Regions from separate parts of the Tardiphaga alba genome, predicted to be linked through region 1. Evidence: predicted binding sites of a transcription regulator. Region 1 holds the regulator's gene; each other region holds the start of a gene.

What was found. Region 1 encodes PhoB, which activates phosphate uptake and scavenging genes when phosphate is short. Its sites were predicted from a motif close to TGTCATNNANCTGTCAT; they were not measured.
Region 2: phnF (phosphonate metabolism transcriptional regulator PhnF) is a predicted target of PhoB. The motif match lies at 5,630-5,646, and genes of this name have one in related genera.
Region 3: RPMA_RS16245 (Orn/Lys/Arg family decarboxylase) is a predicted target of PhoB. The motif match lies at 1,612-1,628, and genes of this name have one in related genera.

Annotation. Positions count from the first base shown of each region.
Region 1 covers NZ_CP036498.1:601,147-608,084, reverse strand. The annotation lists gene RPMA_RS02875 (Hsp33 family molecular chaperone) at 1-709, opposite strand, end outside; gene argF (ornithine carbamoyltransferase) at 876-1,802, opposite strand; gene RPMA_RS02865 (aspartate aminotransferase family protein) at 1,802-3,013, opposite strand; gene RPMA_RS02860 (GcrA family cell cycle regulator) at 3,460-3,969, shown strand; gene phoB (phosphate regulon transcriptional regulator PhoB) at 4,162-4,866, opposite strand; gene phoU (phosphate signaling complex protein PhoU) at 4,939-5,649, opposite strand; gene pstB (phosphate ABC transporter ATP-binding protein PstB) at 5,678-6,502, opposite strand; gene pstA (phosphate ABC transporter permease PstA) at 6,499-6,938, opposite strand, start outside.
Region 2 covers NZ_CP036498.1:4,822,129-4,829,066, forward strand. The annotation lists gene RPMA_RS23080 (alpha-D-ribose 1-methylphosphonate 5-triphosphate diphosphatase) at 1-998, opposite strand, end outside; gene phnL (phosphonate C-P lyase system protein PhnL) at 1,009-1,707, opposite strand; gene phnK (phosphonate C-P lyase system protein PhnK) at 1,715-2,515, opposite strand; gene RPMA_RS23095 (alpha-D-ribose 1-methylphosphonate 5-phosphate C-P-lyase PhnJ) at 2,508-3,392, opposite strand; gene RPMA_RS23100 (carbon-phosphorus lyase complex subunit PhnI) at 3,389-4,498, opposite strand; gene phnH (phosphonate C-P lyase system protein PhnH) at 4,501-5,109, opposite strand; gene phnG (phosphonate C-P lyase system protein PhnG) at 5,112-5,525, opposite strand; gene phnF (phosphonate metabolism transcriptional regulator PhnF) at 5,699-6,433, shown strand; gene RPMA_RS23120 (nuclear transport factor 2 family protein) at 6,449-6,916, opposite strand.
Region 3 covers NZ_CP036498.1:3,443,272-3,450,209, forward strand. The annotation lists gene RPMA_RS16235 (hypothetical protein) at 1-165, opposite strand, end outside; gene RPMA_RS16240 (molybdopterin molybdotransferase MoeA) at 330-1,535, shown strand; gene RPMA_RS16245 (Orn/Lys/Arg family decarboxylase) at 1,675-4,050, shown strand; gene RPMA_RS16250 (GNAT family N-acetyltransferase) at 4,116-4,625, shown strand; gene RPMA_RS28265 (hypothetical protein) at 4,659-4,781, opposite strand; gene RPMA_RS16255 (YgiQ family radical SAM protein) at 5,054-6,938, opposite strand, start outside.

The DNA.
Region 1 (6,938 bases):
GTTCGACATCCTCCACCGTCGAGATCAGCGACTGACCTTCGACCCAGGCGTCATCCTCGGGCACCACGTCGATATCGGCGCCCTCGGGTACGTCGCCGGCATGCATGTCGCGCTGCGCACGGTCGGATGCCTTGGGCAGGAATTGCAGCAGCATGCCGCCGCCGCGCCAGCCATGGGTCGGACCGCCTTCGCCGCCGCGCCACTCCTCGCCGACGGCAAGGCGCACCTTGGTCGGAATCTGCTCGGAGCGCAGGAAATATTCGTGGGCAGCATCTTCCAGCGTACCGCCGTCCAGCGCGACCATGCCCTGATAGCGGCTCATATCCGGCCCTTGATCGACCGTCATCGCAAGATGGCCCTTGCCCAGCAGCTCTGCCGTTGAAAGGCCGTCCTTCAGGCGCTCGGCATCGAAGCGCGCATAGGCGCGCATGCGATCGGGCGCACGGAAATCGACGATCATCAGCGACACCGGACCATCGGTCTGGGTCTGCAGGATGAAACGGCCGTCAAACTTGAGCGCCGAGCCAAGCAGAGTGGTCAGCACGATCGCCTCGCCCAGCAGCTTTGCCACCGGCGTCGGGTAATCGTGCTTGGAAAGCAGTTCGTCGAGCGCCGGCCCCAGCCGCGTCAGCCGACCGCGCAGATCGAGCGGCGCAACGTCGAACGGCAACACGGCGTCATCGACCGGAACGGAGGATGGCGCGCGCATGGGGTGTCGGGCTGGAGATTTTGATCGGAGAATGAGGTCATGGCCGCTATTTAGTGACCATGGAGCGGAAACGGAAGGGCGAGGAACCCGATCCAAATACGGCAGCCCTCTTCCTTCTCCCCAAGCACAGCGAAGCTGTGCAGGGGGAGAGGGAAGAAAGAGTTCCTCACCTCACCGCGTTGAGGCACCAGGCCAAAATACCCTTCTGGGCATGCAGGCGGTTTTCGGCCTCGTCGAACACCACGGACTGCGGACCGTCGATCACCGCGTCCGTGACTTCCTCACCGCGATGCGCGGGCAGGCAGTGCATGAACAGCGCGTCCTTGTGCGCGAGGCCCATCAGGCGTTCGTTGACCTGATACGGGCGCAGCAGGTTGTGGCGCATCTCGCCTTCCTTGTCGCCCATGGAGACCCAGGTGTCAGTGACGACGCAATCGACACCCTTCACCATGGCATCGGCATCGTTGGAGAAGGTGATGTTCGCGCCCGAGCCCTTGGCCCAGTCCTTGAACGCCTTCTTCGGCGAGAGCTGCGGCGGGGTCGCGATGTTCAGCTTGAACTGGAAGCGCTCTGCGGCATGCGCCCAGGACATCAGCACATTGTTGTCGTCGCCGACCCAGGCCACCGTCCGTCCCTTGATCGAGCCGCGATGCTCTTCATAGGTCATCACGTCGGCCATCACCTGGCACGGATGCGAAAAACGCGTCAGGCCGTTGATGACCGGCACGGTTGCGTTGTTTGCCAGCTCCATCAGCGAGTCATGATTGAGGATACGGATCATGATGATATCGACAAAGCGCGACAGCACGCGCGCCGTGTCGGCAATCGTCTCGCCGCGACCGAGCTGCATTTCGGCGCCGGTGAGCATGACGACTTCGCCGCCGAGCTGACGCATGCCGACCTCGAACGACACGCGGGTGCGCGTCGAGGGCTTTTCGAAGATCATCGCCAGCGTCTTGTTCTTCAGCGGGCGATTGTCTTCGAGACCGTTGCTCTTCAGCTTCGCCTTCATGGCGCCGGCTGCGTCGAGAATATTGCGCAACTCACTGGCAGAGACTGCCGTGAGGTCGAGGAAGTGCCGCGGCGTACTCATTATGCCGCTCCCTTCGAAAACACGGTGCAAGCCTGTTCCAGACGCTGCACGGCTTCGTCGATATCGCTTTCGGTGACGATCAGCGGCGGCAAGAAACGCACGACGTTGTCACCAGCACCAACTGTCAGCAACTTGGCATCGCGCAGCGCGCCGACGAGATCCGGCGCCGGGACGACGGCCTTGAGGCCGATCAGCATGCCCTCGCCACGCACTTCCTGCAGCACGGTCGGATAGCGATCGACCACGCCGGCGAGCTTCTGCTTCAGCAGCAGCGTCATTTTGTTGACCTGATCGAAGAAGCCGGGCTTCAGCATCACGTCGAGCACGGAATTCGCAGCCGCCACCGCCAGCGGATTGCCGCCAAAGGTCGAGCCATGCGAGCCGGGCGCCATGCCCTCGGCAGCAGCAGCCGTAACAAGGCACGCGCCGATCGGGAAGCCGCCGCCGAGCGCCTTGGCCAGCGACATCACGTCCGGCGTCACGCCAAGGCGCTCATAGGCGAACAGCGTGCCGGTGCGGCCCATGCCGGTCTGCACTTCGTCGAAGATCAGCAGGATGCCGTGTTTGTCGCACAGCTCGCGTAGCGCCTTGAAAAAGGCGTTCGAAGCCGCGCGCACGCCGCCTTCGCCCTGCAGCGGCTCGATCACGATGCCAGCAGTCTCCGGACCGATAGCGGCCTTCACCGCATCGAGATCGCCGAGCGGCACCTGGTCGAAGCCGTCGAGCGGCTTGCCATAGCCTTCGAGATACTTGGCGGCGCCGGTAGCAGCCAGCGTGCCGAGGGTACGGCCATGGAACGCGCCTTCAAACGTGATGATGCGCGTGCGCTCCGGGTTTCCCTTGGAGAAATGATAGTGGCGCGTGACCTTCAGCGCGCATTCCATCGCCTCGGCGCCGGAATTGGCGAAGAACACGAAGTCGGCAAACGAGTTTTCGCACAGCCGCGCAGCGAGGCGCTCGCCATCCGGGCTCTTGAACAGGTTCGACATGTGCCACAATTTTGTGGCCTGCTCTTGCAGCGCCTGGACCATATGCGGATGCGCGTGGCCGAGCGAATTCACCGCGACGCCGCTGGTAAAATCGAGATAGCGCTCGCCGGTGGTCGAGATCAGCCAGGAACCTTCACCGCGCTCGAAGGCAACATCCGCGCGCGCGAAGACAGGCAGCAGATGCGCCTGAGAAATTTGCGAGGATGGTGCGTTGCTGGTCATAACCGTTCCGATCAATAGCTGTGGTCTTGAGTCCGTGACGTCCGTACGACACCGGACAAAAGACCCTCAAAACGAAACGTGCCGCCCTTCTCGGGCGGCACGCGCGCATTATTCTATGGGCGTTGTGCAGGGTGTCAACCGCGCACTGAGGCCTTGAAGTCACACGAGGTCGTCAAAAAAGCAGATTTTCTTGTTTGGTTGACACAAAGCATGTGGATGTGACTCGCCCGACTCTTGCGCGTGAGTCGCGCCATATTGTAGTTTTTCGCTTGTCGGATACGACATCTCGTGCGGCAGTTGACCCTTTGACACCATAAGTGCGGCGTAAGGCCGGACGCGATAGCGCGCCCGGTGAGCGCTAAGGGATTCTGACCACGAGGTTTTTGAGGTTTCAGATCGCAGCGCGGCGGCCCGTTTTGGTTCTGCGCCTACGAAGGGATTATGCGATGACGGTAATCACATGGACCGACGATCGCGTCGAACAATTGAAGAAACTCTGGGAAGGCGGCCTTTCCGCGAGCCAGATCGCCGCGGAACTCGGTAACGTCACCCGCAACGCCGTCATCGGTAAAGTCCATCGCCTGGGCCTGTCGGGCCGCGCGAAGAGCCCCTCGTCTGCTGCCCCGCGGCCGCGCAAGCCACGTCCCGCCCAGCAGATGGTGCGGATGCCGCGCCCGATCGCCCGCGGCAATACCGCTCTCGCGCACAATTACGAAGTCGAGATGGAGCCGGACCCGATCTCGGTCGATAACGTCATCCCGATCAGCCAGCGCCTGCAGCTGGTCGAGCTCAACGACGCCACCTGTCATTGGCCGGTGGGCGATCCCGCCAGCGCCGACTTCTACTTCTGCGGCGGCAAGTCCGTGGCCGGCGCACCCTATTGCGCGCACCATTCGCGCATCGCCTACCAGCCGGCGAGCGACCGCCGTCGCGCAGCACCGAAGCCGGTGCGCTGATTGCAGCAAACAGCACAAACAAAAAATGCCCGGCGATGAGCCGGGCATTTTTGTTTTTAGATCGTTGAGAAACGCCTGATTTACCGCCGTCATGCCCGGCGTATGCCGGGTATCCACGCCTCGACCAAGGCAAAGACGTAGATGGCCGGGACAAGCCCGGCCATGACGGTGTCTAACAATGCCAGCGGCGCCTTACTCCGCCGCCTTGTCGAAGCGATCATCGAGCGCGTAGCCAGCGCCGCGCACGGTGCGGATCGGGTCGGGTTCGCCGGCCGGATTGAGCAGCTTGCGGAGACGACCGATGTGCACGTCAACGGTGCGCTCGTCGATATAGATGTCGCGGCCCCAGACGCTGTCGAGCAGTTGCTCGCGGCTGAACACGCGGCCGGGATGCTCGAGGAAGAATTCGAGCAACCGGTATTCGGTCGGGCCGAGATCGATCGGACGGGCGGCGCGCACCACACGGCGCTTGTCGCGATCCAGCTCGATATCGCCGAAAGCCAGCACGGTGGCGAGACGCTCCGGCGCCGCGCGACGCAGGAGACCCTTCACGCGGGCGAGCAGCTCAGGCACCGAGAACGGCTTGACGATGTAATCGTCAGCGCCGGTCGCAAGGCCACGAACGCGCTCGCTTTCCTCACCGCGGGCGGTGAGCATGATGATCGGCAATGCCTTGGTTTCCGGCCGGGCCCGCAGGCGACGGCACAGTTCGATGCCGGACAGGCCGGGCAACATCCAGTCGAGGACCACGAGGTCCGGCACGCGCTCTTTCAAGCGGGTGTCGGCATCGTCGCCGCGGGCAACCGTCTCGACGTCGTAACCTTCGGCGTCGAGATTGTAGCGCAGCAGCGTGGTCAGAGCTTCCTCGTCTTCCACTACCAGAATGCGCGCGTTCATATGGCTAGTTTCCTATCTGTCGTGCGGCAAAGGCGAGCAAGTCGCGGCGAGCTCGGCTCGCCGCGAGAAGCCTTAGCTCACCGGAGTCGCGAAGTTGGTCATGTCGCCCTTCGGGCGCTTGTCGACCATCTGCTGACCTTCGATCATGTAGAACACGGTCTCGGCGATATTGGTCGCGTGATCGCCGATCCGCTCGATGTTCTTGGCGCAGAACATCAGATGGATACAGAACGAGATGTTACGCGGATCTTCCATCATATAGGTCAAAAGTTCGCGGAACAGCGAGGTGCAGATCGCGTCGATCTCTTCGTCGCCCTTCCAGACCGTCATCGCTGCCGGCAGGTCGTGGGCGGCATAGGCATCGAGCACAGCCTTGACCTGGGTGTTGACCAGATCAGTCATGTGTTCGAGACCGCGGATCAGCTTCAGCGGGTGGAAATCGCTGTCCAGCGCATTGACGCGCTTGCCGATATTCTTGGAGAGATCGCCGATACGTTCGAGATCGGTGGCAACGCGGAGCGCACCAACGATTTCGCGCAGATCGACGGCCATCGGCTGACGCTTGGCGATCGTCAGGACGGCGCGTTCTTCGATCGCCCGTTGCAGGTGATCGATTTCAGCGTCAGTGGCCACCACGCGTGCGCCGAGGGCGACGTCGCGGCGGATCAAGGCATCGACGGACTCTGCGATCTGACGCTCGGCTAGGCCACCCATCTCGGCGACGAGGCGGGTAAGTTCCTGGAGGTCGTCGTCGAAGGCCTTGGTCGTGTGTTCAAAAGCCATAGCTCAATCCTCTCGCGATAATGTCGCGTCAGCCGAAACGGCCGGTGATGTAATCCTGGGTGCGGCGATCGCTCGGCGAAGTGAAGATCTTGTTGGTCTGATCGAATTCAACCAGCTCGCCGAGATACATGAAGGCGGTGGTGTCGGAGACACGCGCAGCCTGCTGCATGTTGTGGGTCACGATCGCGATCGTGTACTGATCCTTCAATTCGTCGATCAGCTCTTCGACCTTGGCGGTCGAGATCGGATCGAGCGCCGAGCACGGTTCGTCGAACAGGATCACTTCCGGACGCACCGCGATGGTGCGCGCGATGCACAGACGCTGCTGCTGACCGCCCGAGAGCGACAGGCCCGAAGCGTTGAGCTTGTCCTTGACCTCGTTCCAGAGCGCACCGCCACGCAGCGCCTTCTCTACGCGCACGTCCATCTCCGCCTTGGAAATCTTTTCGTAGAGGCGGATGCCGAAGGCGATGTTTTCATAGATCGTCATCGGGAACGGGGTCGGCTTCTGGAACACCATGCCGATGCGGGCACGCAGCAGGTTGAGGTCCAGCTTCGGGTCCAGAATGTTCTGGCTGTCGAGCATGACCTGACCTTCCGCGCGCTGACCCGGATAGAGGTCATACATGCGGTTGAAGATCCGCAGCAGCGTGGACTTGCCGCAACCCGACGGACCGATGAAGGCGGTCACGCGGTTGGTGGCGAGGTTCAGGTTGATCTTCTTCAGGGCGTGGTGTTCGCCGTAATAGAAGTTCAGGTCGCGTACGCTGACCTTGGGGCGGGTATCGCCCTGGATCATGGACGGCGGCATCGAAACGCTGGGATTGGCAGCGGACACAGAGAGATCACTCATTTTGCTTTCCTCTCGGCGCCGAGCAAGCGCGCGCCAATGTTCAGGGCAAGGACGGTCAGGGTGATGATCAGCGCGCCGCTCCAGGCGAGCTGCTTCCAGTATTCGTAGGGGCTCTGGACGAAGTTGTTGATGGTGACCGGGAGGTTGGCCATCGTCTTACCGAGATCCAGGCTGAAGAACTGATTGCTCAGTGCGGTGAACAGCAGCGGTGCCGTTTCACCGGCGACACGGGCGGTCGCCAGCAGCACGCCGGTGATGAGACCGGCACGAGCCGCACGATAGGCGATCCGCTTGATCACCAGCGAGCGCGGCAGGCCGAGCGCCGAGGCTGCTTCACGCAGCGGGTTCGGAACAAGGCCGAGCATGTCTTCCGTGGTGCGGACGACCACCGGGATGACGATCACGGCGAGCGCAAGAGAACCGGCGAAGGCCGAGA
Region 2 (6,938 bases), 1.6 Mb from region 1:
GCGCTGGCGAGATCGATCGCCGGCACCTTACTGGCGAGCTGCAGCGCGCCCATCAAAAGGCTCGACGGGACATAGTCCGACGACAGGATATCGAGCATGCCTTCGCGGGCGAGATCGATGGCAGCGATATTGCCGGAATGCGAACCGTTGCGGACCACATTCGGCGCGCCCATCAGGATGCCGATGCCGGCCTTGTGCAAACCATGCGCGGCTTCGAATGTGGTCGGAAACTCCGCCACCGACACCTTGTCAGAGACCGCCTCGCTGACGTTCTCATCGGTCGTGTCGTCATGGCTGGCCAGCGGGATGTTATTGGCATGCGCGAGCGTCACGATCGCGCGCGTATTGGCGGCTGCATATTGCTGCTGGCAGGCGAGCCGATTGGCGAACAGGAGATCAAGTTCAGCATCGGTCTTGCCGCTCTTGCCGCGATAATAAGTGCGCAACTTCTCTTCGTCGCGGAATTGGCGCTGGCCGGGTGTGTGATCCATCAGCGACATCAGCCGCACCTCGGTCTTCCCCAGCAGCGCCTTCGCTTCCTCGACCACCGACGGCATCGGAATCTCACAGCGCAGATGCAGGAAATGTTCGACGCGCAGGAGATCGGCCTTGCCGGCATTGGCGATCGAATCCACCAGAAGCTCGGCATAGCTGTCGATGCCCTGGCTCGAATCCTCACACCCGACCCGCACGGAATCGAGCACCGTGGTGATGCCCGACGTGGCGAGCTGGCCATCATACGAGACCACCGCAGAAATCGGATCCCAGAACACCTTCGGACGCGGCATGAAATGCGCCTCGAGATGATCGGTATGCAGTTCGACCAGACCGGGCATCACCAGATCGCCCCGCGCGTCCTCAAACCCGCGTGGCGCATCGCCTTCGCCGAACTCGGCCACTTGGCCATTGGCAAAGGCCACCCAACCCTTGTCGATGACGCGATCGGCCAGAACGAGCCTGGCGTTGCCGATGACGGTTTCAGTCGATGAAGCGCTCATGGTCTCCCTTTCAGGCAGCAGCGGCGAAGGATGTGACATCGATCAACCGGTCGGCGATCAGATGCCGCACTTCGTCGTCATGGACAATGGCCACCATGGCCACGTCAGCACGTTTTTTCTCGGCGACGAGATCGACCACCACGGCGCGATTGGCCGCATCCAGCGACGCGGTCGGCTCGTCGAGCAGGAGGATAGGTAGATCGGAGATGAAGCCGCGCGCGATATTCACGCGCTGCTGCTCACCGCCGGAGAAGGTCGATGGCGGCAACTGCCAGAGGCGCTCGCCGATATTCAGCCGCTTCAGCAACGCGCCCGCGCGCGCATGCGCCTCCTCGCGGCTGACGCCGGCGTTCAGCAAGGGCTCGGCAACCACATCGATCGCCGCCACACGCGGAACCGCGCGCAGAAACTGGCTGACATAGCCGATAGTGTCGCGACGGACGCTGAGGATCTGGCGCGGCTCGGCGCTGGCGACATCGACGAATGTGCCGAGATGACGCACCGTGATGGTACCGCCGTCGCAGCGGTAATTGCCGAAGATCATTTTCAGGATCGACGACTTGCCGGCGCCGGACGGGCCGGACAGCACGACGCATTCGCCGGCATTCACGTCAAACGTGACGCCATGCATCACCGGCAGCCGAATGCCACCCTGCAGGTGCATGACGAAGGTCTTTTCGGCATTCCGGAGTTCGATCATCGCAGTCATGGTGTCCTCACGCCGGCAGGATCGAAGAAACGAGCAGTTGCGTATAGGGCTCGCGGGGATCGTCGAGCACCTGGTCGGTCAGGCCGGTCTCGATCACCCGGCCGCCCTGCATCACCATCACGCGATGCGACAACAGCCGCGCCACCGCGAGGTCATGGGTCACGACGATGGCCGACAAGCCCAGCTCACCGACCAATGATCGCATCATGTCCAGCAGCCGCGCCTGCACGGAGACATCCAGCCCGCCGGTCGGCTCATCCATGAAGACGAGGCGCGGCTCGGTGACGAGATTGCGCGCGATCTGCAGGCGCTGGCGCATGCCGCCGGAATAAGTGCGTGGCGCATCGTCGATGCGGCTGCCGGAGATTTCGACGCGCTCGAGCCATGTCGTCGCCGTTTCGCGGATCTTGCCATAGTGATTGTGGCCGACGGCCATCAACCTCTCGCCAACATTGGCGCCGGCCGAAACGGCCATGCGCAGGCCCATAGCGGGATCCTGATGCACAAAGCCCCAGTCGGTGCGGAACAGAAGCCGGCGTTCGGCCTCACCCATCGCCGCGAGATCGCGCGTGATGCCGTCGCGCATGCGGTAGGAGACGCGGCCGGAATTCGGCGCGAGTTGCGCCGACAGGAGCTGCAGCAGCGTCGACTTGCCCGAACCGCTCTCGCCGACAATCGCCAGTACTTCGCCGGGATAGAGCTTAAAGGAGACGTCACGGCAGGCCTGCAGTCTGCCATAGGTCTTGCCGAGCCCTTCCGCGATCAACAGCGGCGCGTCGTCCTGCAATGTGGTGGTGCGATCAAGCATGACGGCTCTCCGCGAAAGGCGATGCGTTCTCGCTGCCACGATGGCCCTGCGCCTGTCGTGTCTCGCAATAATCGGTGTCGGAGCAGACGAACATGCGGCTGCCCTTGTCGTCGGTGACGATCTCGTCGAGATAGGAGTCCTCGGCGTTGCACAGCGCACAACACGCTTTGTGCTTGTAGGGCTCGAACGGATGATCCTCGAAATCCAGCGACTGCACCTTGGTGTATGGCGGGATCGCGTAAATGCGCTTCTCGCGACCGGCACCGAACAACTGTAGCGCGTCGCAATTGTCCATCTTCGGATTGTCGAATTTCGGCGTCGGCGACGGATCCATCACATAGCGCGCATTGACCTTCACCGGATAGGCATAGGCCGTGGCGATGTGGCCGAAGCGCGCAATGTCCTCATACAGCTTCACATGGATCAGGCCATATTCGGCCAGCGCATGCATGCGGCGCGTCTCGGTCTCGCGCGGTTCGAGGAACCGCAGCGGCTCGGGTATCGGCACCTGATAGACCAGCACCTGATGCGCGCCGAGCTTCGCTTCCGGAATGCGATGGCGCGTCTGGATCACCGTCGCGTCTGCCGTGTTCGTCGTCACGGCAACGCCTGCGGTCTTCTCGAAGAATTTGCGGATCGAGATCGCATTCGTCGTGTCATCGGAACCCTGGTCGATGACCTTGAGCTTGTCATCCACACCGAGAATCGCCGCCGTCACCTGCACGCCGCCGGTTCCCCAGCCATAAGGCATCGGCATTTCGCGCGACGCGAACGGCACCTGATAGCCCGGGATCGCGATCGCCTTTAGGATCGCGCGGCGGATCATCCGCTTGGTCTGTTCGTCGAGATAAGCAAAGTTGTAAGTCGGCGCGTTCATTCCGCGGCCTCCTGCATAGGCATCGGCGCTTCATTGGCCTCGGCGAATTCCTTGCGCAGTTTTCGCAGCAACCCGAGTTCGGACTGGAAATCCACGTAGTGCGGCAGCTTGAGATGCTCGACGAAGCCGGTCGACTGCACATTATCGGAATGCGACAGCACGAATTCCTCGTCCTGCGCGGGCGCCTTGACGTCCTCGCCGAGTTCGCGCGCACGCAGCGCACGATCGACCAGCGCCATCGACATCACCTTGCGCTCACATTGCCCGAAGGCGAGTCCATAGCCGCGCGTGAAGCACGGGGCTTCGGTCTCGCTGCCCTTGAACTGGTTGACCATCTGGCATTCAGTCAGCGTGATCGAGCCGAGCGGCACCGCAAAGCCGACATCTTCGGCGACGAATTCAACCTCCACCTCACCGAGGCGGATTTCGCCGGCAAAGGGATGATTGCGGCCATAGCCGCGCTGCGTCGAATAACCAAGCGCGAGCAGATAGCCTTCATCACCACGCGCGAGATTCTGCAGACGCAGATCGCGATCGGCGGGGAAGCTCAGAGAATCGCGCGTCAGATCGCCGACGGGCTTTTCTGAATCTTCAGTGGGCGACTGCTCGATCAAGCCGTCACGCCCGAGGATATCCGTGACGCGCGGCATGATGCCGGGCTCCGCTTCGGCCACCACATTCGGTTGCTCCGGCGATCCCTCGCTCATCAGCGACGGATCAAGCAGACGATGCGTATAGTCAAAGGTCGGGCCAAGCACCTGACCGCCAGGCATATCCTTGAAAGTCGAGGACACGCGACGACGCACCTGCATCTTCGCGGTATCGACAGGCTCGCTCGAGCCAAAGCGCGGCAGGGTCGCGCGGAAAGCCCGCAGCAGGAAGATCGCTTCGATCATGTCGCCACGCGCCTGCTTGATGGCCAGCGCAGCCAGTTCGCGATCATAAAGCGAGCCCTCGGTCATCACGCGATCGACGGCGAGGCCGAGCTGGTTCGATATCTGATCCAGCGACACTTCGGGCACATCGCGATCACCGCGGCGCTCATGCGCCAGCAGCCGATGGGCATTTTCAATGGCGCGTTCACCACCCTTGACGGCAACATACATATTCAGCCCTCCCGCGCGACGAGGCGCGTGGTGCGCGGCAATGCGACAATTGACTCACCGGAGACCAGCAGCAGATCGATACCGCGCGGAAAGCGCCGCGCATTCTCGGCCAATCGATCGATCAGATCCGGCACGCCGATGGCTGCGCGCAGGATCGTCGTGCCATCGATGCCCGGGCCGCTCAGTTCATAAGCGGGACCTTCCTGCAGGCTTGCCACCTGCAGAATGATCGTGGTCGAGCGATCCGGATATTCGGGCGTGCCGAGCGCGAAGCTATCGAATTCCGGCAGCTTGATGGGATCGGCGATGACCGCGAAGCTGCTCGCGGCTGCGTCGGCAATCACCGGCGCGCTGGTGTGAAACTTGATCCACTTGGCCACATCGTCATTCGCAGCAAGCTTCGCATCGAGCCACACGGGCGTATCCTGATCGAACAGCGTCAGCGCGATCGCCGCGGCACCGCGCATCATCGGCGCTGGCACGCCGGACACTGCGCGAATGAGCTGCACGCTGCCGGGACGCGCCATCGCATCCATGACCGTGCGAAACGTCGATTGCGCGGCGAGAACCTTGTCAGCGAAACCGGCCGGCATTTCTGCAATCGTCGTCATGTTCAGCTCTCCCCGCGCACGAGCGTGTAGAAATCGACCTTCGTGGCCGCTGTTTCCGCAGCCTTGCGCTTGCGCTCTGCCAAAACGCGCGCACGCAGCGGCGTCAGGACATTCGTTTCGATCGTGCCTGCAAATTGAGAGGTCTGGATCAGCGCATCGCAGAGCGCGATCAGCTGTGCCTTGGCGCCATCGCGGCCGAGCGTGTAACCGAAGCCGACCTCGCCTGACGACAGCCTGATCGCAGCGCGCGACACCGTGGCTTCACCAAGATTGAAAGGCGCGCCATCGCCGCCGATCCGGCCGCGTAACATCACCAGGCCATTTTCCGGCGTCCGCAACTGTTCGTGATCGGGCACCGCAATGCCATCGAAATGCCGGGCGATTTCAGCCGTCGCGCTGTGCCCGAGGACGCTCATCGCCTCCTGGCGCCGCGCTTGCAGGTCGTTTGAAGGGGCTTGCATCATGTCACCGCCGCTCGACAAGTTGTATGATTTACTAGACAACTTTATAGGAGGACGCAATGACCGTTTCGTGACAGTGACATGATTTTTGGGTATCGCTGGTGCGACGGACATTCAGGAAGTGATTTGTGACCATTCAGGACAAGCCGACCGGCGTTGCATTGTGGCGGCATGTAGCCGACGGGATCGAGCGCGGGATCGCCGACGGGCGCTTTCCGGCCGGCGAAAAACTACCCGGGGAAACCGAGCTGGCCGATACCTATCGCGTCAATCGCCACACGGTGCGCCGTGCCCTGGCGACTTTAGCCGAGCGCGGCATGGTGCGCGCCGAGCGCGGCAGCGGCACCTATGTGGAATCGCCAAAGCTGGCTTATCCGCTGCGCTCGCGCACGCGCTTTTCGGAAATCGCCGGCGCCGGCGGCCGTGAGCCCCAGGCGCAGCTGATCGGCGCATGGGACGATGTGGCGACCCGCGAACTCGCCAAGCAGCTCGGCCTCAAGACCGGCGCGGCGCTGATCCGTATCGAGGCCTTGCGGCTTGCCGACAAGACACCGATCTGCGTCGGCACCAACTGGCTGTCGGCAGAACGCTTCCCTGATTTCGGCAAGATCTATGAGCGCATGCGCTCAATGACCAAGGCGCTGGCGCATTACGGCATCAAGGACTACCGCCGGGCCTCGACGCGGGTGACGGCAGGCATTATCGATGCCACCGATGCGACGCGGCTGGGCGTGGCCCTCGGCCGCCCCATCCTGATCGTCGATTCCCTCGACGTGGATGCCGACGGCACGCCGCTGCACTGTACGCATTCGCGCTTCGTCGCCGAGCGCGTCGAATTCGTGGTCGATAACAGCCCGCTATGATCCTGGCGGAATAAATCAGAATGGATCGGTGCCGAGGCCCTGCACATCCGCCGGGCGCGGGCCCGGGGCCGGCCACAGGAAGCGACGATCCTTCTCGGCGATCACGACATCGTTGATGCTGGCCTCGCGCCGACGCATCAGGCCGGCATCGTCGAATTCCCATTGCTCATTGCCATAGGACCGGTGCCAGGTGCCCGCGTCGTCGTGCCATTCATACTGGAAGCGCACCGCGATACGGTTTTCCGTGAACGCCCAGAGATCCTTGATCAGGCGATAGTCGTGTTCCTTCTCCCATTTGCGGGTGAGGAATGCGACGATCGCCGGACGGCCCTGGAAGAACTCGCCGCGATTGCGCCAGACACTGTCCTCAGTATAGGCCAGCGAGACCTTCACCGGATCGCGCGAATTCCAGCCATCCTCGGCCATGCGGGCCTTCTGGGCGGCAGTCTCGCGGGTGAAGGGCGGAAATGGCGGCCGGGACATGGAGCACCTCGGTGTCTGATTT
Region 3 (6,938 bases), 2.8 Mb from region 1:
CGCCGCACATTCCTCCGGCGAGGGCATGTGCTTCAACAGGGTCCGGAAGGCATGGAGATGCACCATGCAGGCGCCCTCATGCCCTTCGGGCCGGAACGACAAGGCATCCACGTCGCTGCGCCAGCGCAATGCAAGGCCAGCGGCCCTATCGTATCCGTCGGTCATGCCCCTTGGTAACGGCTCCGGGAGCGATCCCCAAGTCCGACGTCAAGTCCGACGTCAAGTCCGACCTCAAGCTCTGCTCCAAGCCCGGCCAAAGGGACAACCGACGCTTGCCTCCCCCGCCCGCTTCGCTAAGACGGGCATCACGAGAATACGGAGATCCGCCGATGGCCCTCATGCCGTTCACCGATGCCATGGCCGCAATCCTGAAGGGCGCCGATGCGCTGCCCGAGGAAATGGTGCAGATCGAGGACGCGTTTCACCGCGTGCTGGCGCGCGACATCGCGTCGCTGAGGACGCAGCCGCCGGAAGCCATGTCGGCGATGGACGGCTATGCCGTGCGTGCGGCCGATGTGACCGTCGGCGCGAAGCTGAAAGTGATCGGCGAGATTTCCGCCGGCAAGCCTTTCGATCGCGCTCTCGCTGCCGGCGAAGCGGCGCGCATCTTCACCGGTGGCGTCGTGCCGGCCGGCAGCGACACCGTTGTGATCCAGGAAGACACCGCGCGCGACGGCGACATCGTGACCATCAATGAAGCCGTCCCAGTCGGCAAGAACATCCGCCCGGCCGGCGTGGACTTCAATGAAGGCGATGTGCTGCTGCGCGCCGGCACGCGCCTCGCCGACCGCGATCTCGCCCTCGCCGCCGGCATGAACCATCCGCAGCTGCCGGTGCATCGTCGCCCGGTGGTCGCCATGCTCGCCACCGGTGACGAACTCGTGCTGCCCGGTGCCACGCCAGGCCCCGGCCAGATCGTGCTCTCCAACGGTTACGCCCTGCGCGCATTGGCCCGTGCCGAGGGCGCCGACGTGATCGATCTCGGCATCGCCCGCGACACGCTGGAATCGACGACTGCAGCGATCCGGCGCGCCATCGATCTGAATGTGGATGTCCTCATCACCACCGGCGGCGCATCGGTCGGCGACCACGATCTCGTGCAGCAGTCGCTGGTCGCGGCCGGCATCGAGATGTCGTTCTGGAAGATCGCCATGCGTCCGGGCAAGCCGATGATGCATGGCCGCCGCGGCGGGATGCGGGTGATCGGCCTGCCCGGCAATCCCGTCTCGTCCTATGTCTGCGGCTTCCTGTTCATGGTGCCGCTGCTGCGTGCGCTGTCCGGCCGCAGCGAAGTCCAGCATGTTCGCGAGGCTGCCGTGCTCGGCCGCGATCTCGCCGCCAATGACCAGCGTGAGGACTATCTGCGCACGCGGCTCGAATGGCAGGACGGGAAGCTCGTGGCGACGCCGGTGATGAAGCAGGACTCGTCGCTGCTGGGCAACCTCGCCGTCGCCGAAGGCCTGCTGGTTCGCGTGCCGCATGCGGAGGCTGCCACGGCCGGGGATCCCTGCGCCATCATTCGCCTCCCGACTTAGCGGGATACCGCGAACCGACCCGATTTTCAGGCGTTGCCCGACGGGGCATCGCCCTTCATAAATTCCGCCAGCTCTCGGTCACCAAGTTGTCACGTAACGCGGCGACAGAGAGCATAGACAACAGATTCGGTGCCCGTTCATGGATTACTTCAAGCGCTTCAACTTCCTCTTTGCCATGCCGACCTTCGATGCGGATGACCTTGAAGGCGTTCGCCTCAATCAGATCGTCGAGGAAATCGAGAAATCGGGCTTCGAGGTGGTGAAGGCGCGCAAGCTTGAAGACGCTGCCATCGCTGTTCAGACCGACGCCGCCATCGGCTGCATGGTGGTGGACTGGGGCAAGAAGGGCCTCGAGGGCAAGACCGCCGCGCTGATCAACCTGATGCGCCGCCGCGGCCTCGACTTCCCGATCATGCTGCTGATCCGCCGCCAGCGCTTCGAGGACATTCCGGTCGAGGTCCTCGACTTCATCGACGGTTACATCTTCCTCTCCGAAGAAACCCCGCCCTTCATCGCCAAGAACCTGATCAGCCGCCTCAAGCAATATGCCGAGACGCTGAAGACGCCGTTCTTTGGCGCCCTTGTGGACTATGCCGAGGAAGGCAACCAGCTCTGGACCTGCCCCGGCCACAATGGCGGCGTGTTCTACAGCCGCTCTCCGATCGGCCGCGTGTTCATGGAACATCTCGGCGAAGCAGTGTTCCGCGACGACCTCGACAATTCCGTGCTCGATCTCGGCGACCTCCTCACCCATGAAGGCCCCGCCCTTCAGGCGCAGAAGGAAGCGGCGCAAATTTTTGGCGCGGAGAAAACCTATTTCGTGCTCAACGGCACCTCGACCTCCAACAAGGTCGCGCTGTCCGCACTGGTCACCGATGACGACCTGGTTCTGTTCGACCGCAATAACCACAAGGCCGCGCTGCACGGCGCGCTGATGATCTCCGGCGGCACGCCGATCTATGTGCCGACCGTGCGCAATCCCTGGGGCCTGATCGGCCCGATGAACTGGGATTCCTTCAGCGAGGAAGCGCTGCGCGAGCGCATCCGCACCAATCCCATGGTCAAGGACAAGGATGCCTGGAAACGCGAGCGGCCGTTCCGCGTCGCCGTCATCGAACAATGCACCTATGACGGCACCATCTACTCAGCCGAGATGATCATCAAGCGCATCGGCCATCTCTGCGACTACATCCTGTTCGACGAGGCCTGGGCGGGCTTCATGAAATTCCACCCGCTCTATGCCGGCCGCTTCGCCATGGGCCTCAAGGATCTCGGCCCGGATTCGCCGGGCATCATCGCCACGCAGTCGACGCACAAGCAGCTCGCCTCGTTCTCGCAGGCCTCGCAGATCCACATGAAGGACCGCCACATCCGCGGCCAGAAGCGCCGCGTCGAGCATCGTCGCTTCAACGAAAGTTTTATGCAGCACGCCTCGACATCCCCATTCTATCCGCTGTTCGCCTCGCTCGACGTCGGCGCGCAGATGATGAAAGGCCGCTCCGGCGAAGTCTTGTGGGACGATACGATCCGCCTCGGCATCGAGCTGCGCAAGAAGATGCGCGCGGTGCGCCGCGAATTCGAGGAAAAGGAGTTCCGCCCGGAACGCCGCTGGTTCTTCGAGCCCTTCGTGCCCGAGCGCGTCCAGATTCCGGATGTCGCGCAGCCCGGCGCCACCCACAGCGTGCCGTGGGAGAGCATCAGCACCGACCAGCTCGCCACCAATCCCGCTTTCTGGCAACTGACGCCGGATGCCAAATGGCACGGCTTCCCGGATATGGAAGCCGGCTTCGCCATGACCGATCCGAACAAGCTGACGGTGCTGACGCCGGGCTTCGATCGCGCCACAGGCGGCTATGCCGAGCATGGCATCCCGGCGCCTGTCGTCGCGCAGTATCTGCGCGAGAACCAGATCGTGCCGGAAAAGAACGACCTCAACTCGCTGCTGTTCCTGCTGACGCCGGGCGTCGAGGCCAGCAAGGCCGGCACGTTGGTGTCGGGCCTCGTCGCCTTCAAGCGCTTCCATGACGAGAATGCTCTGCTCGAAGATGTCATCCCGGAATTCGCGCGCCGCCGCCCGGCGCGCTATGCCGGCGTGCGCCTGCGCGATCTCTGCGCCGACATGCACAAGTTCTATCGCGCCGCCGATGTCAGCGGCCTGCAGGCGAAGCAGTTCATGGATCAGCATCTGCCGGAAATCGCGATGTCGCCCCATGACGCCGCACGCCTGCTGGTGCGCAACGATGTCGACTACCTGCCGATCGACGAGATCGCCGGCCGCATCGCCACCACGCCCTTCGTCGTCTATCCGCCGGGCATCGCCACCATCGTGCCGGGCGAGCGCCTCACCGAACGCGCGCAGCCGATGATCGATTATCTCAAGATGTTCGAGACCTGCTTCAACACCTTCCCGGGCTTCGATGTCGAAATCCAGGGCATCTATCGCAAGGTCGATGCAAGCGGCCGGATTCGGCTCTACACCTATGTCGTGTCCGAAGAGCGGGATCCGAGAAAGTGAACGTACCAAACGGGACGGAAGCACCGATCATTGTCCGGCCGTCGCGTGACAGCGACGTCGATGCCATGCTCGCAATCTATCGCCGCCACATCCGTCAGGGCGTGGAGGAAGGCGTCAGCGACGCCGATGCGATGCAGCCCGACGATCTGCGCGACCGCCGGAAGAACCTAAAGAACAAGCGCTTCCCGCATATCGTGGCGACGCGGAATGGCGAGGTGGTCGGCTATGCCTATGTGGTCCAGTTCCGGAAGCGGCCGGCCTATCGCTATGCCGTGAAGCACTCGATCTATGTGCATCACGATCACACCGGCCAGGGTGTCGGCGGCAAGTTATTGCGCGAACTCATCGACGTCTGCGCCGCCGCCGGCTTCCGCCAGATCATCGGCTATATCGACGCCGACAACGCCCCTTCGCTCGGGCTGCACGACCACTTCGGCTTCACGCGGATCGGCACGCTGCCCGGCGTCGCCTATCGCTCCGGCCGATGGGCCGACACGGTGATGGTGCAACGTTCGCTGGCCGCCGGCGCGACCACGCCGCCGCCGCCCATGCCGCTGTCGGAGCGGATTTCGTAAGCACAGCGGGCATCGCCCTGCCCGCAACCGGCATCACGCCGGCGTTCGCATGTGAACGACGTGGCGATCGACGGCGAAATGCTGCGCATTGGCGCCGATGCCGATACAGACGGCGATCGCCAATGCGGCCATGATCAGGACAAGTGTCTTAGACATCGCATCCTCCCGGTCTGAACCTCGATCAAAACGTATGATCGGGACAAACGGGAGCAAGCACGGTTACGCGCATTTAATGCGGAACACGCGGCTTCGCGACAGCAGCAATAGAGCTTTGGCCACCAAACTGCGCTGGAATCGGCAAGAGGCTGCCGGGTCCCCACCCGGACAGCCTCTCTGCGCGGATGTCCGGTCCCCAAGTCGCCGGTGCTGCCGCATGGCCGCAAGCTCCGATTTCGTGGTTGCGCAAGGTTAACACCGCTTTAATCCGCTCACTTGCGGATCATCGGCACGCCCTTGGTGGTGAAGCGCTGGGACTTGCCGCCACCGGGCCGAACCGGGCGCTGCGTGCCGGCAGCCTTCCCCGTTCCGGGGGGCTGATGCGCCGGCACGAGCTGTTCGGGACGCGGCCCGATCAGATCGGCGCGGCCCATCGCCCGCAACGCATCGCGCAGGATCGGCCAGTTGTCGGGATCGTGATAGCGCAGAAACGCCTTGTGCAGCCGACGCTGCCGCAGCCCCTTGATCGCCTCGACCTTTTCGCTCGCGCCATGACGCACGCCGCGCAGCGGATTGACGCCGGTGTGATACATGGCCGTCGCGGTGGCCATCGGCGACGGCAGGAAGGTCTGCACCTGATCGGCGCGATAGCGGTTCTTCTTGAGCCACAGCGCGAGGTTCATCATGTCCTCATCCGTCGTGCCCGGATGCGCCGCGATGAAATACGGGATCAGGAAGTATTTCTTGCCGGCCTTCTGCACGGCGGCGTCGAACATCTTCTTGAAGCGGTTGTAGGTGCCGATGCCCGGCTTCATCATCTTGTCGAGCGGACCGCGCTCGGTGTGCTCCGGCGCAATCTTCAAATAGCCGCCGACGTGATGGGTGACGAGTTCCTCGACATATTTCGGGCTCTGCACCGCAAGATCGTAACGCACGCCCGAGGCGACCATCACCTTCTTGATGCCCTTGGTCTCGCGCACCTTGCGATACAGGCTGATCAGGTCGTCATGCGAGGTGTTGAGGTTCGGGCAGATGTCCGGAAACACGCAGGACGGCAACCGGCAGGCCTTCTCGACCTTCGGATCCTTGCACGCCATCCGGTACATGTTCGCGGTCGGTCCGCCGATATCCGAGATCACGCCCGTAAAACCCGGCGTCTTGTCACGGATCTTTTCGATCTCCTGCAGGATCGATTTTTCCGAACGGTTCTGGATGATACGGCCTTCATGCTCGGTGATCGAGCAGAAGGTGCAGCCGCCAAAGCAGCCGCGCATGATCGTCACCGAGAACTTGATCATGTCCCAGGCGGGAATCTTCGCATCACCATAGGACGGATGCGGCGCGCGCGCATAAGGCAGATCATAGACCGCGTCCATCTCTTCCGATGTCAGCGGGATCGGCGGCGGATTGAGCCATAGATCGCGATCGCCGTGCTTCTGCACCAGCGCACGCGCATTGCCGGGATTGGCCTCACGATGCAGCACGCGCGAAGCGCGCGCATAGGCTTCCTTGTCCTGCTCGACCTGTTCGCAGGACGGCAACCGCACCACCGTGTCGCCGCTCTGGCGGGACGCGCCTTCATCGGCGGAATCGAGATCGTCCGCCGGCAGTTCGGTGTAATTCTCGGGCACGCGGCGGAACAGCGCGACGCCGCGGATGTCATCGAGTTCGCGCGGCGGCTCGCCATCGGCCAGCCGATGTGCGACTTCGACCACGGCGCGCTCGGCATTGCCGTAGAGCAGGAGATCCGCCTTGGCGTCGGCGAGGATCGAACGGCGGACTTTCTCCGACCAGTAATCGTAATGCGCGATGCGGCGAAGCGAGGCCTCGATGCCGCCGAGAATGATCGGCACATCCTTGAAGGCCTCACGACAGCGCTGCGCATAGACCACCGTACAGCGATCCGGCCGCTTGCCGCCCTCGCCGCCCGGCGTATAGGCATCGTCGCTGCGGATACGGCGGTCCGCGGTGTAGCGGTTCACCATCGAATCCATGTTGCCGCCGGTGACGCCGAAGAACACGCGCGGCTTACCTAGCGCCTTGAACGGCTCGGCCGAATGCCAGTCCGGCTGCGAAATGATGCCGACGCGAAAACCCTGCGCTTCCAAGAGGCGGCCGATGATGGCCATGCCGAATGAGGGATGATCGACATAGGCG